2 regions of the Williamsia sp. D3 genome follow, and region 2 is predicted to be linked to the other one. Evidence: predicted binding sites of a transcription regulator. Region 2 holds the regulator's gene; the other holds the start of a gene.
The links. Region 2 encodes LexA, which represses DNA repair genes until DNA is damaged. Its sites were predicted from a motif close to CGAACANNTGTTCG; they were not measured.
Positions count from the first base shown of each region.

Region 1: a site for LexA is predicted at 1,849-1,862, ahead of W823_RS35840 (HNH endonuclease signature motif containing protein). Genes of this name have one in related genera too.

Region 1 covers NZ_AYTE01000006.1:69,935-77,702, forward strand. Annotated here, with positions in the region: gene W823_RS35830 (SDR family oxidoreductase) at 1-611, opposite strand, end outside; gene W823_RS35835 (LLM class F420-dependent oxidoreductase) at 738-1,610, shown strand; gene W823_RS35840 (HNH endonuclease signature motif containing protein) at 1,923-3,476, shown strand; gene aroQ (gamma subclass chorismate mutase AroQ) at 3,513-4,115, opposite strand; gene W823_RS0128060 (hypothetical protein) at 4,266-4,688, opposite strand; gene W823_RS35845 (Na+/H+ antiporter subunit A) at 4,966-7,768, shown strand, end outside.
Region 2 covers NZ_AYTE01000026.1:329,644-337,411, reverse strand. Annotated here, with positions in the region: gene hflX (GTPase HflX) at 1-1,397, shown strand, start outside; gene W823_RS46615 (acyl-CoA dehydrogenase family protein) at 1,484-2,626, shown strand; gene lexA (transcriptional repressor LexA) at 2,732-3,451, opposite strand; gene W823_RS56680 (LysM peptidoglycan-binding domain-containing protein) at 3,674-4,195, shown strand; gene nrdR (transcriptional regulator NrdR) at 4,291-4,740, shown strand; partial or broken gene hrpA (ATP-dependent RNA helicase HrpA) at 4,771-7,768, opposite strand, start outside.

The DNA.
Region 1 (7,768 bases), on a different contig from region 2:
GCCATCATCCGCGACTCGAATGGTCCGGGCGCTATGGCGTTGACGGTCACGTGACGCTCGCTGAGATCGCGGGCCAGGTGGCGCGTGAGCTGATGTACGGCGGCCTTGCTCGCCGAATAGGAGTAGGAAGCTGTGCGCGGCACGCGAATTCCGTCGATGCTGCCGATCATGACGACACGCGAAGGATCGTCTGCGGTGGCCGTTCGCTCCAGCATCGGAAGCAGGGCTTGCGTCAGGACAAACGGTGCCCGAACATTCAGATCCAGGACGCGGGACCATGCCGAGTCGGGGAACTCGTCCAGCGGGGCACCCCACGTGGCGCCGGCGTTGTTAACCAGGATGTCCAGACCGTCCACCCGGTCGGCAACTTTCTCGGCCAGTTCACGACAGCCTTCTGTCGTCGAGAGATCGGCCTGGATCGCCATCAAGCCGCCGGCCTCGGCCGCTTCGAGAGCCGGCTGCTTTCGTCCTGCGATGACAACGCGTGCGCCGTGTTGATGCAGTCCGTGGGCGATCATCGCCCCTATACCGCTGGTACCGCCGGTGACCAGCGCAGTCTTGCCTGCGACGTCAAATAGGTTGCGGCTCATACCCTGAGTCACTTCAGTCATATCTTCAGGTTCTATCATCCGGGCGGGGCTTCCCGTGCCGGTTCGAGCGCCCCGGTGGCAGCAACGGCTCAGGGTAGGACTGTCAGTCCCTGACTAGGTCCCACGATCGCGGATACCGTGGCGACCATGGAACTCGGATTGCACATCGCGGACTTCACCTACCCTGCCGGACCGTCCGGACTGGCGGACGATCTGGTCACCATCGCGCAAACAGCTGAGGCGCAGGGATTCGCCAAGCTCAGCGTGATGGACCATCTCTGGCAGATCGGCCCCGTCGGCCCTGTCGACACCGACATGCTCGAGGCCTACACGGCGCTCGGCTACCTGGCCGCGGTGACCGAGAAGGTCGACCTCCTCGCCTGGGTGACGGCCACCGTCTATCGCGAGCCCGGACTGCTCGCAAAAGCGGTCACGACTCTTGATGTGCTGTCCAAAGGTCGGGCCTATCTGGGCATCGGCGCGGCCTGGAACGAGGAAGAATGCGTGGGCCTGGGCCTGCCGTTCCCGAGCACGGCCGAGCGGTTCGAGCGCCTCGAAGAGACCTTGCAGATCTGCCTTCAGATGTGGAGCGACGACAACGGCGCCTACGACGGCAAGCACTACCGTCTCGGAAGCACACTCAATGTGCCACAAGCGTTACGCCGTCCTCATCCGCCCATCTTGATCGGCGGCAGTGGCGAAAAGAAGACGTTAAGGATGGTCGCTCAGTATGCGCAGGCGTGCAACCTGTTCGGCGGACCCGATGTGGAACACAAGCTCAATGTGCTTCGCTCGCACTGTGAGTCACTCGGCACCAACTATGACGCGATCGAGAAAACCGTCATGTTCCCTCTCGACCCGGGGTCAGATGGCGCGAACGTCGACGAGCTGCTCGGGCAACTCAAACCACTGGCAGATCTGGGTGTCACCCACGTTCACGGCTGGGTTCCGGGGGTTGCCGAGATCACCCCACTGGAGATCCTCGGCGACCGCGTCATTCCCGTGATCGCAGACTGGTAGGGCGAGGGCCCGACCGGGTCGCGGGCATACGGACACTCAACGCAGACAAGGGCTTTTCTAGACCACCCGCAGTAGCCCACTCGCCGAGTTTGCTCTCAGCCGGTACCATTCTGCGTTCAAATGATGAACGCAGCTTCTGTTGTAGCGCAGTAATTCTCGAGCACTAGAAGGGCGGGCTAGCGCAGTTTCAGGGGCAGCGTGCAGTGGTCTCACAGTCACCATCGAGCACCATCGAGTTCGAACATACATTCGACAACTTCGGATTCTATTGCTAGACTGAGGTATCGGGTTCGAGGGCTGGGGGGCTTGTCGATGAGTGATTCGGTGACGGTGGATCCACCGCCGATGCCGGTGTTGGTGGGGTTGTATCGCGATCTTGATGCGGTGTTGCAGCGGATTGCTGGTGCGTCAGCAGCTGATGTTGATGATGTGCAGGTTGCGGAGTTGGTGCGGGTGAACGAGAGAGTTGTCCGGACACTGACCTTTCAGGGCCTCAAGCGGTTGCAGGAGGTGAATGATCGAGGCTTGTTTCGCAAGGCTGGTCATTCGACGTTGCACCGGTTTGTGATGAGTGAGTTGCGGGTGTCTCGTGGTGATGCCTCGTCGCGGTTGAAAGCACTCGATGCTGCCGGTGTGTTGTTGTCGATGCAGGGCGAGCCGCTGCCCCCGAAATGCCCGGCCGCCGCGGAAGCGTTGGCCGAGGGTGCGATTGGTTTGGCGCACATGGATGTGTTGCTCAAAGTCCGCGACAAAATCCCGCACAAATCTGCACCGGAAGTGTATGACGTGGTCGATGCGTGGATGACCGACAACGCCCGCACCCTGGGCCCCAACGAACTTGAAGTGTGTGGACGGGAAGTGTTGGCGCGAGTTGATCCGGACGGATCACTCACCGACGACGCCGACCGCAAACGCAACCGGGGCCTATCTGATGGTCCTCAAGGGTTGGACATGATGGCCAAAATCAGTGGCAATCTCGACCCGGCGACGTTGGCGTTGTTTCGGACGGTGATGGATGTATGGGCAGCACCGGGTATGAACAATCCTGATGATCCGAACTCACCGACCGGCGCTGCTGACGATCCGACCATGGATCCGGCGATCATCGAGGCTGCCGCGGGGCGCGATTCCCGGAGTAGAGCCCAACGTCAGCACGATGCATTCAAAGCGATCCTGAAGACCATCCTCGAGTACAAACTGCTCGGTACCTCCCACCGTGGCCTACCAGTGCAGGTCATCATCACCATGACCAAACAGCAGCTTGATGAGGCCGCAGGCATCGCCCGCACCGCCTCCGGCGTTGATATGCCGGTCAAGGACGCTGTCGAACTCGCCGCCCGGGTGGATTGGTCGCTGGCAGTGTTCGCCAACCACTCCGCCGACGTCCTCTACTTCGCCCGCGCCAAACGCACCGCCCAGCAAGGCCAACGGATGGCCTTGTTCGCCAAAGACCGAGGCTGCACCAGCCCCGGCTGCCGTAACCCGATCTCCTGGACCGAAATCCATCACACCACCGCCTGGGCCGACGGCGGACACACCGACATCGACGAACTCGCGCCTGCGTGTCCGCCTCACCACAAGATGATCGGACCCGGCGAGGATCAATGGCAAACCATCATGCTCACCGACGGCCCCGACGCCGGCCGAGTCGCCTGGATCCCACCCACATACATCGACCCCGACCAACAACCACGCATCAACCGGGCCCACCACACCGACCACACCATTGAAGCGGTATGGCAGAACATCATCGCCGAACGACAACAAGCACTCGACGAACGCGAACAACGCATGCAGCTGCAACAGCGAAGTGCTCCACCGATTGTGGGTTCCGAATCAGACGACGATGCAACGCATCTCGAATAAGAACCTCGACGAGAGCGATCCGGCCGCACACCCATCTCAGCAAATATGTTGCACTGCAACCCGCATCGCCGTCACGATGCTCGGAATCATTGCGGGATCGCCGGCATCGGCGATGACCCGTGCAGCGGTCGGACCGCTTGCCGCGACTACCGACAGTTGGCAGAGCTGCGGTGATGTGTTCGCCGATCTCACCCCGGCAAGGTCGGTCAGAAGGCGTGATGAGATGCTGTCGAGCTTGGCCCGTAGATCCGACAATGGCGGGTTCGGGATGGACAACTGCGCTTGGTCCGATAGCGTCCATGTGGAGAAATACGCGTATTGAACACCGGTCGCCGCCTGTACCTGATCGGTGAAGAACGCAGCCACCCGCGCTCGATCCAGCCCGTGAGCGGACGCTGAGTCCGACGCGGCCTGGATGACCGCGGCCGCGCGAACAGGGTCGTTGATCGGGCTGCCGGAGTGCCACTTCGACTGGGCGACCTCATGGGCCACGATCAAACGGTCACCAATAGTGTTGACCAGCTGGACGACTGGATCATGGCCTACCGGCGTCGCATGGGCTGTTGGGCCCGCCAACACCGCACCGACTGCGGCCAGCGACATCACCAGGAACGACGCAACAATTTGTACCGCCCGCATTCTTCCTCCCGACCCGTCCAGCCCCATTCCATGCGACCGTACTCGCCGAGACCGAGCCCAGCGTTGCGAATTGCCGCACGCCGATCCTTCAGCCTTCGGCCCATTTACTGCGCTCGGCGGGCGCCGGGGCGCGACGACCGATGAGCAGTGTCAGCGTTGCGAGACGAGATAAGTGATCGACGTCGGGCCGCTCGGTGAGCCGGCCGTGGTCCCGATCACCACCGTGTAGCGCTTGCCGTCTTTGTCGGCTCCATACCCGGCGACGGTCTGGCCACCTTCTTGCCGACGGAACTCCTCGGTGAACCCCGCGTCGGTGAGGACCTTGCCTGCGTTGTCGAAGGGATTCCCTGCGTCGGGCTTACCGGCGACGGTGAGGTTCCAGCCCTCCTGCGCGGTCCCGCCCGCGGCGAGTATCGAACCCTCGATCAGCGGTACCTGATCCGGGAAATCTTGCGGCAAATTCACTGACCCGACCGTCGTGGATTCAGCCTCCTCGCTGTCTCCGCCACACGCTCCCAACACCAGCGCAAGACCCGTGATCATCAGCACCAAAACCACTCGCACCCGACTCATGCGAACAGAGTAGGGGGTGGGGTCCGGTTGCGCCCGATCGGCTGCGATCTTGTCGGGAACACCAACTTGTCCGTTTTGCGGTGACCAGCGGCGAGAGGCCATCTCGGTGGCCGCCTCATCCCCGAATACGGCACCTAGCAGCAGCAACGGTAGACTGGGTGACAACAAACCGGAGCTAATCCGTCTTCGGTGAACGGTCGCAGGCATTGTTCGGTGTGCCTGTCGCCGTTGTCACGACCCACCCGACACCCCGCCCATTCGATCGACGGAGTGCCTCTTGATCGCAGTCTTGGCCGCCTTGGCCATCACGGCTGTGCTGGCCCCTGCGATCATCACCGCCCTGGGCAGGCGCGGCTTCTACCTCCTCGCGCTCGCCCCGCTGGGCGGCCTGGTGTGGGTGGTGCTCAATTGGCCCGACGACGAACACGGCGTCCGGACGGAATCCTTCAGCTGGGTCCCTGCCCTGCAGATGAACATCGACTTCCGCTTCGACACCCTCGCGGCCGTCATGTCTGTTCTGGTGCTCGGGGTCGGAGCCCTGGTGCTCTGTTACTGCGCCGAGTACTTCAGTGAGGTGCGACGTCGGGTCGCCGGCTTCGCGGCCGAGATGGTGGCGTTCGCGGGCGCGATGTTCGGGCTGGTCATCAGCGACAACATGCTCGTGCTCTACATCTTCTGGGAACTGACCACGGTGCTGTCGTTCCTGCTGGTCGGTTTCTACGCCGTCCGCGCGACGAGCCGCCGCGCCGCCACCCAGGCCCTGCTCGTGACCACGGCCGGTGGACTGGCGATGCTGGTCGGCATCGTGATGCTGGGCGAAAAAGCCGGCTCCTACCTGTTGTCGGACATCGTGGCCGACCCCCCGGTCGGGTGGACGGTCACCGTGGCCATCGTCCTGATCCTGATCGGTGCGCTCAGCAAGTCGGCGATCTTCCCGTTCCACTTCTGGCTTCCCGGTGCCATGGCGGCCCCCACCCCGGTCAGCGCCTATCTGCATGCCGCAGCCATGGTCAAGGCCGGAATCTTCTTGGTGGCCAGGCTCGCCCCGGGCTTCTCCGACCTTGTGTCCTGGGACGTCTTGGTGGTCGGGCTCGGCTGCGCCACCATGGTCCTCGGCGGATTCCGGTCGCTGCGCGAATACGACCTCAAGTTGGTGCTCGCCTTCGGAACGGTCTCGCAGCTGGGGTTCCTGATGGTGCTGGTCGGCATCGGCGACGAGGATGTCGCGATGGCGGCGATGGCGATGTTGGTGGCCCATGCGCTGTTCAAAGCGTCGCTGTTCATGGTGGTCGGCATCATCGATCACTCCACCGGTACCCGCGACCTGCGCAAACTCGCCCGACTCGGTCACAGCACCCCTGTGTTGGCGGGCATCGCAGCACTCGCGGCCGCCAGCATGGCGGGCCTCCCCCTCACCCTGGGATTTGTCGGCAAGGAGACCGCCTTCGCCGAGATCTGGGACACGGGCGCCCTGAACGAGTGGCAGGGGCCGGTGGTGGTCCTGGTGCTGGTACTCGGATCCACTCTCACCGTCGCCTATTCGCTGCGATTCCTGTGGGGCGCCTTCGGTCGCAAACGCAAGGCCGAACCCAGCCCAGCGGTGGCGCGCATGCACCGTCCGAGCGCCGCGTTCCAGGCGCCGGCGGCGATACTCGCGCTCGCCGGGGTGGTCTCCGGTCCACTCGCCGGACTCATCGGCAAGCGCGTGGAGCCCTACGCCGAAACGGTGCCCAGCTACGACGAAGGCATAGCCCACCTCTCGCTGTGGCATGGCTTCAATCTCGCCCTCGGTTTCACGGCCATCGCAGTGGTCGCGGGTACCGCGCTGTTCCTCCTGGTGCGCGAACTCGGCCGGCTGGGGTTTGTGCGTCCCGCACTCGGTAACGCCGACAGGATCTATGACGCGGTGCTGCGCGGCGCGGACACCATCTCGATCAACCTGACCCGCAACACCCAGCGGGGGTCGTTGCCACTCACCCAGGGTGTCATCGTGATCACGCTGGTGCTCCTACCCACGATCGTCCTGTTTCTCGGGCAGCGGAACAGGCTGGAGATCAACGGCTTCGAGTCTCCCGTGCAGTTCGTGATCGGCGGGATCATGGTGGCCGCGGCGGTAGCCGCCACTGTCCTGCGCAACCGGCTCGCCGCCGTCCTCGTCGTCGGGGTCACCGGCTACAGCTGCGGCGTGCTGTTCGCCTTGCACGGCGCACCCGATCTCGCGCTCACCCAGTTCCTGGTGGAGACACTGACACTGGTCATCTTCGTATTGGTCCTGCGAAAACTCCCCGCCGAGGCGGAGAACCGCCATGCCACCGGGTTCAAGCCGTTGCGGGCCTTGCTCGGCCTGGCGTTTGGCGCACTGCTCGTGGTGGTCGGTCTGTTCGCGGCCGCCGCCCGCAACACAATTCCGATGTCCACCGAGATCCCCTACGCCGCATACAAATACGGCAACGGCTCCAACGCGGTCAACGTGCTGCTCGTGGACATCCGCGCATGGGACACCCTCGGTGAGGTGTCGGTCCTGATGGTTGCCGCAACCGGTGTCGCGTCGATGGTGTTCCGCCACCGCCGGTTCGGTGCTGCACCGCGTGTGGCCGATGCGACCAGAGCGGGTAGGCCCCGCCCCGAAACCGAGGGCGCGCAGCTGTTCGGGGAACGCACCACGTGGTTGCGCGGCAGCAACTTCCGCGACCCGCGCCACCGGTCGATGGTGCTCGAGGCCACCACACGGTTGCTGTTCCCGACGATGATCGTGTTGTCGCTCTACTTCTTCTACGCAGGTCACAACGCGCCGGGCGGCGGGTTCGCAGGTGGATTGACGATGGGTCTGGCCCTGGTCCTGCGTTACCTGGCCGGCGGCCGGTACGAGCTCGGCGAAGCGCTGCCCATCGACGCGGGGCGCATTCTCGGGGTCGGCCTCGGCCTGTCCGCCGGTACCGCTGCCGCGTCGGTTCTGCTCGGCGCGCCCGCACTGTCGTCGGCGACGTTCGAGTTCACGCTGCCGATCTTCGGCGACGTCAAGCTGGTCACGGCCCTGTTCTTCGACCTGGGTGTCTACCTCATCGTGGTGGGCCTGGTGC
Region 2 (7,768 bases):
CGCCGACGATCGGCGAACTCCAGCTCGACGAACGCAGTTCGCTGCAGCGCGTCGCCGGATTGTCCACAGAACTCACCGACGTCACCGAGGTCGAGTACCGCCAGCTGCGACTCGAACGGGTTGTCCTGGTGGGGGTCTGGACGCAGGGCAGCACCACTGCGCAAGCAAATTCCAGTCTCGCCGAGCTCAAGGCCCTCGCCGAGACGGCAGGGTCGGAAGTTCTCGAAGGTCTCATCCAGCGTCGTGAAAAGCCCGACCCGGCAACCTATATCGGGTCCGGCAAAGCTCATGAGCTGCGTGAGATCGTCTTGGCCACCGGCGCCGACACCGTCATCTGCGACGGCGAGCTGACCCCCGCTCAGCTGACCGCTCTGGAAAAAGTGGTCAAGGTCAAGGTTGTCGATCGAACTGCGCTGATCCTCGACATCTTCGCCCAGCACGCGACGTCGAGAGAAGGCAAGGCGCAGGTCGCCCTGGCCCAGATGGAGTACATGCTCCCGCGGCTTCGTGGCTGGGGTGAATCCATGTCCCGGCAGGCGGGTGGCCGTGCCGGCAGCAATGGCGGCGTCGGACTGCGCGGACCCGGTGAGACCAAGATCGAGACCGACCGTCGACGGATCCGCGAACGCACCGCGAAACTGCGGCGCGAGATCCGCGAGATGAAGACGTCACGAACCACTAAGCGCGCCAAGCGAAAGCAGGCTGCCGCGTCAGCGGTGACCATCGTCGGGTACACGAACGCCGGCAAATCGAGTTTGATCAACGCGTTGACCGGATCGGGCGTGCTGGTCCAGAACGCCTTGTTCGCAACCCTCGATCCGACAACCCGTCAGATGTCCCTCGAGGATGGCCGTGAACTGGTCATCACCGACACCGTCGGATTTGTCCGGCATCTGCCCACCCAGCTGGTCGAGGCCTTCCGTTCGACCCTCGAAGAAGTCGCCGACGCCGATCTGCTCCTGCACATCGTTGATGGTTCGGATCCGGTTCCGACCGACCAGATCATGGCGGTGCGGAAGGTGATCGAATCCGTGCTCGAGGAGGAGAAGGCAACAGCTCCGCCCGAACTGCTCGTGATCAACAAGATCGATGCGGCCGACCCGCTGGTACTGGCGCAGCTCAAAGGGCTGTTCCCGACAGCCGTGTTCATCTCGGCGGCCACCGGCGAGGGCATCGACGTACTCCTCGACCGCATCCGGGAGTCGGTGGCCAGGAACGACGTGCACGTCAGTGTCCGGGTGCCGTATGAGCGTGGCGACCTCGTGTCCCGGATCCATGCCGAGGGTGACGTATTGACCGAACGTCACGAACCGGACGGGACTGCGATCACCGCCACGGTGCCTGCCGCGCTGTCGCGCCAGCTGGCATCTCTGGCCATTCCCGAGGCGGCCGAATAGCGCTTCGAACTGCAGCTTTGGGACAGATGTAGAATCCGGTTACAGTTGGATATCCAACCAATGCCACCTGTAACGGAGACCTGACGATGGAACGCACCCTTTTCGAGCCCGAGCACCTTCTCTTCCGTGATTCGTACCGGAGCTTCCTCGAACAGCACGTGGCGCCGAACCACGAACGCTGGGAAGAGCAGAACCTGGTGGACCGGGATGTCTGGGTCGAAGCAGGAAAGAACGGATTCCTCGCGGTGGAGGCGCCCGAGGAGTTCGGTGGCGGGGGAGTCGACGACTTCCGTTACAACACCATCATCGACGAAGAGACCGTCCGCGGCGGCTATAGCGGTATCGGATTCGCGCTGCACAACGACGTGGTGGCGCCGTACCTGCTCGACCTCTGCAATGACGAGCAGAAGGCACGCTGGCTGCCCGGCTTCGTGTCCGGTGAGCTGATCACCGCGATCGCGATGACCGAGCCCGGCACCGGGTCCGATCTCCAGGGCATCAAGACCAACGCCAAGAAAGACGGCGACAACTGGGTGCTGAACGGTTCCAAGACGTTCATCACCAACGGTATCAACGCGGACCTCGTCATCGTGGTGGCCCGCACCGACCCCGAGGCCGGTGCGAAGGGGTTCAGCCTGCTGGTGGTCGAGCGCGGTATGGAGGGATTCGAACGCGGCCGCAATCTTGACAAGGTCGGGATGAAGGCGCAGGACACCGCCGAGCTGAGCTTCGACAACGTCAAGGTGCCCGCCGAGAACCTGCTGGGCGAGGAGGGGATGGGCTTCATCTACCTGATGCAGAACCTCCCGCGGGAGCGCCTGTCGATCGCTGTTGTGGCGGCCGGTGCGATGGAGTCGGTTCTCGAGACGACAATCCAGTACACGAAGGACCGCAAGGCATTTGGCCGCCCGATCGGTAGCTTCCAGAACTCGCGGTTCCTGCTCGCCGAACTGGCGACGTCCACCGCTACCACCCGTGTGTTCGTCGATCGGTGTATCGAACTGCTGAACGAGAAGAAGCTCACCGTTCCGGACGCGGCGATGGCGAAGTACTACGCCACCGAGAACCAGGTCCACCTCATCGATCGTTGCCTGCAACTGCACGGTGGCTACGGCTACATGCGTGAGTACTCGGTGGCCAAGGCCTTCCTCGATTCGCGCGTTCAGACCATCTACGGCGGCACCACCGAGATCATGAAGGAAGTCATCGGCCGAAGCCTCGGGGTCTGAGTACGAGTTTCATAACTACGCGAAGTGGGGTGCACCGGAAGGTGCACCCCACTCGTGTCTGCGTAGTCCCCGCGTCCCCGGTTACCGAGGATGTTGCCGGACGCCTCAGAGGCGCCGCATCACCGTGACGACTTTGCCCAACACAACGGCGTTGTCGCCGGGGATGGGGTCGAACACCGGGTTGTGCGGCATCAGCCACACCGCATCCTTGGTGCGTTTGAACGTCTTGACGGTCGCCTCTCCGTCGATCATGGCCGCGACGATGTCGCCGTTGTCTGCGACATTCTGCTGTCTGACGACCACCCAGTCGCCGTCACAGATGGCGGCATCGATCATCGACTCGCCGACCACCCGCAGGAGGAACAGAGACCCTTCCCCGACAAGCTCTTTCGGTAGCGGGAACACGTCTTCGACGGCTTCCTCGGCCAGGATCGGCCCGCCGGCCGCGATGCGGCCGAGGACCGGAACGAACGTCGGTGTCGGCAGTGATTCGTCGGGTACCTGGACCTGGCCGGCCGCCGTGGCCGGGTTGAGGTCGGTGTCCTGGATGTTGACCGCCCGGGGACGGTTGTTCTCGCGCTGGAGGAATCCTTTGCGCTCGAGGGTGCGGAGCTGATGAGCGACCGACGACGTGGAGGTGAGGCCGACGGCATCACCGATCTCGCGGATGGACGGGGGATAGCCGCGTTCGCGGACCGACGCCCGGATCACCTCCAGCACGGCTTTCTGGCGCGGGGTCAGAGACCCCTCGGCCAGCGGTTCGGAAGTGACCACCGTCGCGGCCGCCGCGTCCGGCGGCGTCCGGGTGTCTGTCGTATCGGCCATCAGGTCCTCCAGTTCGTACGGTGTCCGGCCAAGGTGTCGTAGCTGTCGAGAGAAGAAAACGCACACGTTGTTCGTTGGATTATGGGGATCACGCTAATGCAATCAGTCACAACTCTCAAACATTTGTTCGATTGGGCGTGGCGTGTGTCGGACCCCCGTGATACAACTCGAACATTCGTTCAATCGAACGAGTGATCGAACTGTTGACCCGAGGATCGAACAATGACTGCAGCCACCACCATCAGCCGCCCGGCCGCTGAGCGGCCCCGTCGCCGCCTCGCCCGAGTCGGTGGGCCCGTCGCCTCCGATCAGTACACCCGCACGGCGCGAGCGCGTGTCGACAGTACTCGCCGACCGGCCGACCGCAGGCTCGCCGCAGACCGCCGTGTTGTGGTGGGCTGCTCCGAGCCGGGCAGTTCCGCACCGTCGGTTGCCGTCGAGCGCGATGTGTATTTCCGCCGACGTGCCTGGGCCGGAGCCGCCGTGGTCGGAATCGGCCTGATGATGCTCGTGCTGTTCCTCATGTTCTTCGGCCGGGTTGTCGAGAGCGGTGCCGCTCCGGCGAACACCGGGACGGCGGTCGTCCACGTGCAGTCGGGAGAATCGTTGGGCGACATCGCCTCTCGAATCGCACCCGAGATGCCGACCGAAGCGGTGGTGGAGAAGATCATGGACCTCAACGCGATGAGCAATTCAGCGTTGTCGCCCGGGCAATCCCTGGTGACGCCGATCTACGCGCGGTAGCTGCAGTGCTGGGGCAAGCAATCGGCCGGGCGGTATCCTCTACAACAGAGTGTCCGGTCATTCCGACGGGGCCGCTGACGTCCGAGGAACCCTGCATGCACTGCCCGTTTTGCAAGAACGAGGACACGCGGGTCGTCGACTCACGGGTGGCCGACGAGGGCCAGGCGATTCGTCGTCGGCGGGCCTGCTCGCAATGCGGACGGCGGTTCACCACCGTGGAGAGCGCAGTCCTCGCGGTCGTCAAACGCAACGGTGTCACCGAACCTTTCAGCCGCGAGAAGGTGATGAGGGGCGTGAGGCGCGCCTGCCAGGGCCGCGCGGTCGACGATGACCGTCTGCACCTGCTCGCGCAGCAGGTCGAAGAGGCCGTTCGAGCCTCAGGATCGGCCGAAGTTCCCAGCAACGAAGTGGGCCTGGCGATCCTGGGCCCGTTACGAGATCTCGACGAGGTCGCTTACCTTCGCTTTGCGTCGGTGTATCGCTCGTTCGACTCAGTCGAAGACTTCCAGAAAGAGATCGACGATCTGCGAGCGGCCAAACCCTGACCGCTTTCGTCCGGCAGTGGTGCTGCCGGATCAGCGCAGTTCCCGGATGGCCTTGATCGCCCGTTTCTCCGACACGGGATACGCAGTACGCAGGTGCTGTGCGAACAGTCCAACTCTCAGCTCTTCGACGATCCATCCAGCTTGGTCGTTGACCGCGTCCCGGCGACCGGGCGGCACGTGTCGCAGGTGATCAGTCCACGCCGACACCACCCGGTCGATGGCAGCCATCGACTGGGCATCGCGAGCGGCGCCTGCCGGGAGCTGTTCGAGCCTCGACCTCGCAGCATCGAGGTAGCGGGGGATCTCCGAGAGGTGTTCGTCGCGTGTCGCAGAGACGAATCCGTCGAACAGCAGCTCGTCCAGCTGGTCCCGCACGTCGTCTGCGGCGATCGATCTGGCGCCCGCGGTGATCGCCGTTCGTAGGGGCGCCACGCGGGTCAGGATCGTCGCCACCCTGCGTAGTTTGTCCGTTGCCCTCCCGGTTGCCTGGCGGGCCACATTTTCCCGAAGTGCAGCGAATTCGCTTGTCGTCCAGACATTCGGCGGGTTGGGTACAAGGTCCACCACGGCAGCCCGAACGCAATCGGCCAGAAGAGCAGCGGTGTCCGGGTAGGGGCTCTGACTGAGGGCGAGTCGCTCGGCGGTGCTCAGTGTCGATGTCACCGACGGTCGTAGTGGCGGAACGCTGGAGACGATCATCTCGACAACAGCGTCGTACATGTTCGCAGCCTGCTCGGCCTGGGTGGGTACGGCGACCACCGTGAAACCACTGCCTCGGCGGGTCAGGGCGGGATAGCTTGTGATGTCTTGCCCGGCAACAGAACTGCGCAATGTGCGGCTGATGTCTCCGAAGGTGTCAGCGGTCCACGTGGTGGCCACAGGTCGGGATGCGGTGCCGGCCTCACTCTCCAGGGCAGCGCGAGATCTACCGGCCAGTCGATCCTGCAGTTCGCGCAGCGACTTGGAACGTCCGAGAACTTCGCCGTCGGTGGTGACCGCAGTGAAGGTCATACGCAGGTGGCCGGGGAGTGCGGCAAGTCGTAAATCTGATGCTGCTACGTCGACACCCGTGCGCGCACGGATCTCGGCGGCCACCGCCTCGGTGAGAGGCTTGCTCCTCGGTGTCACCGACTCCAGTATTTGCCCGGCCAGGTCGGGGGCCGGTCCCACTTGCCGCCGTAGGGATTTCGGCAGGGTGCGGATCAGCTCGGTGATCAGCTCCAAGCGCATGCCGGGGACCAGCCAGTCGAATCCAGAGGGCCGGGCACGCACGAGCAGCGACAACGGGATGAGCACACTTACGCCGTCATCGACGGTGCCGGGCTCGAACCGGTAACTCAAGGCATAACTTGTGTCTCCCTGACGCCAGTGGTCGGGAAACCCGGCCGGGTCGGTGGCGGCAGCGTCGGCCACGAGGTCGGCGGGATCCAGATCCAGCAAGGTGGGGTCAGCTTTGCGTGCGGTCTTCCACCACGTGTCGAAGTGTCTGCCCGACACCACTTCTTCGCCGATGTGACGGTCGTAGAAGGCGAAGAGCTGGTCGTCGTCGACGATGACGTCGGTGCGCCTCACCCGGTGAACCGACTCCTCGGCGTCCTCGAGCAACGCGCGATTGCGGTGAAAAAACGGGTGTTGTGTACGCCAGTCACCCTCCACGAGCGCGTGGCGGATGAACAACTCGCGAGCAACGGCGGGATCGATCGAGCCGTAGTTCACGCGTCGTTTGGTGACCAGCGGGACGCCGTAGAGGGTGACCCGCTCGTAGGCCATGGCCGCTGAGTGTTTCCCGGACCAATGAGGCTCGCTGTACTGCCGTTTGACGAGGTGCCCGGCCAGGCGCTCGGCCCATTCCGGTTCGATGCGTGCGGCGGTACGCGCCCAGAGCCGAGAGGTCTCCACGATCTCGGCCGCCATCACGAACCGTGGTGGTTTCGACGAGAGATGAGATCCCGGGAAGATCATGAACTTCGTGCCGCGAGCGCCCAGGAACTCCTTGGCGTCTCCCTCGCGGACGCGATCTGGCTGAGCAGACCGGACAGGATGGATTGATGAATCGACGCCGCCGATGGCGATTCATGGTCTGGTGCGGTCACCGTCGCAGGAACCGACCACCCGAGGTCCTTGGCGATCCGGACCAGCTGCGCGTGCAGGTCTCGCCATTCGCGGATTCGCAAGCTGTGCAGATACTCTCGACCGCACCGCTTCCGGAACTGGTTCGACGACAACTCCGAGCGTAGTTCGTCCAGGTAGGTCCACAGATTCAGCAGGGTCAGGAACTCCGACCCCGGAGCGGCGAAGCGCGCATGCGAGGCATCGGCCGCCTGGCGGTGTTCGGCCGGCCGCTCGCGTACGTCCGGAATCGACAGTGCGGCCGCCAACACGAGCATCGGGCCGACCACGCCCTGTTTGTCGGCCTCGACCAGCATGCGCGCCAGCCGCGGATCGACAGGTATGCGAGCGAGCGACCGTCCGATCGGGGTGAGTCGGCGCACGGGGTTGTCGGCCGAGGCAGGTTCGAGCGCCCCGAGTTCGTCCAGTAGTTGCTGGCCGTCTCGGATCGCCCGCTGATCCGGCGGCTGTACGAACGGGAACCGGCCGACGTCGCCGAGCCCCAGAGAGGTCATCGTGAGGATCACCGACGCGAGGTTGGTGCGCAGGATCTCGGGCTCGGTGTACTCGGGCCTGCTCTCGAAGTCCTCTTCGCTGTAGAGCCGGATGCACACACCTGCGGCCACGCGGCCACACCGCCCCGCCCGCTGCCGTGCGCTGGCCTGCGAAATCGGCTCGATCGGCAGCCGCTGCACCTTGGTGCGCGTGGAGTAGCGCGACATCCGGGCGGTGCCGGCGTCGATGACGTAGTGGATTCCCGGCACGGTCAACGATGTCTCGGCAACGTTGGTGGACAACACGATTCGCCGACCTCGGTGACTGGAGAACACCTTGTGCTGGTCTGCCGCGGACAGCCGGGCGAACAGCGGGACGATCTCGATGCCACGGGATTCAAGGTGTGCAAGCGATTTCGCGGTAT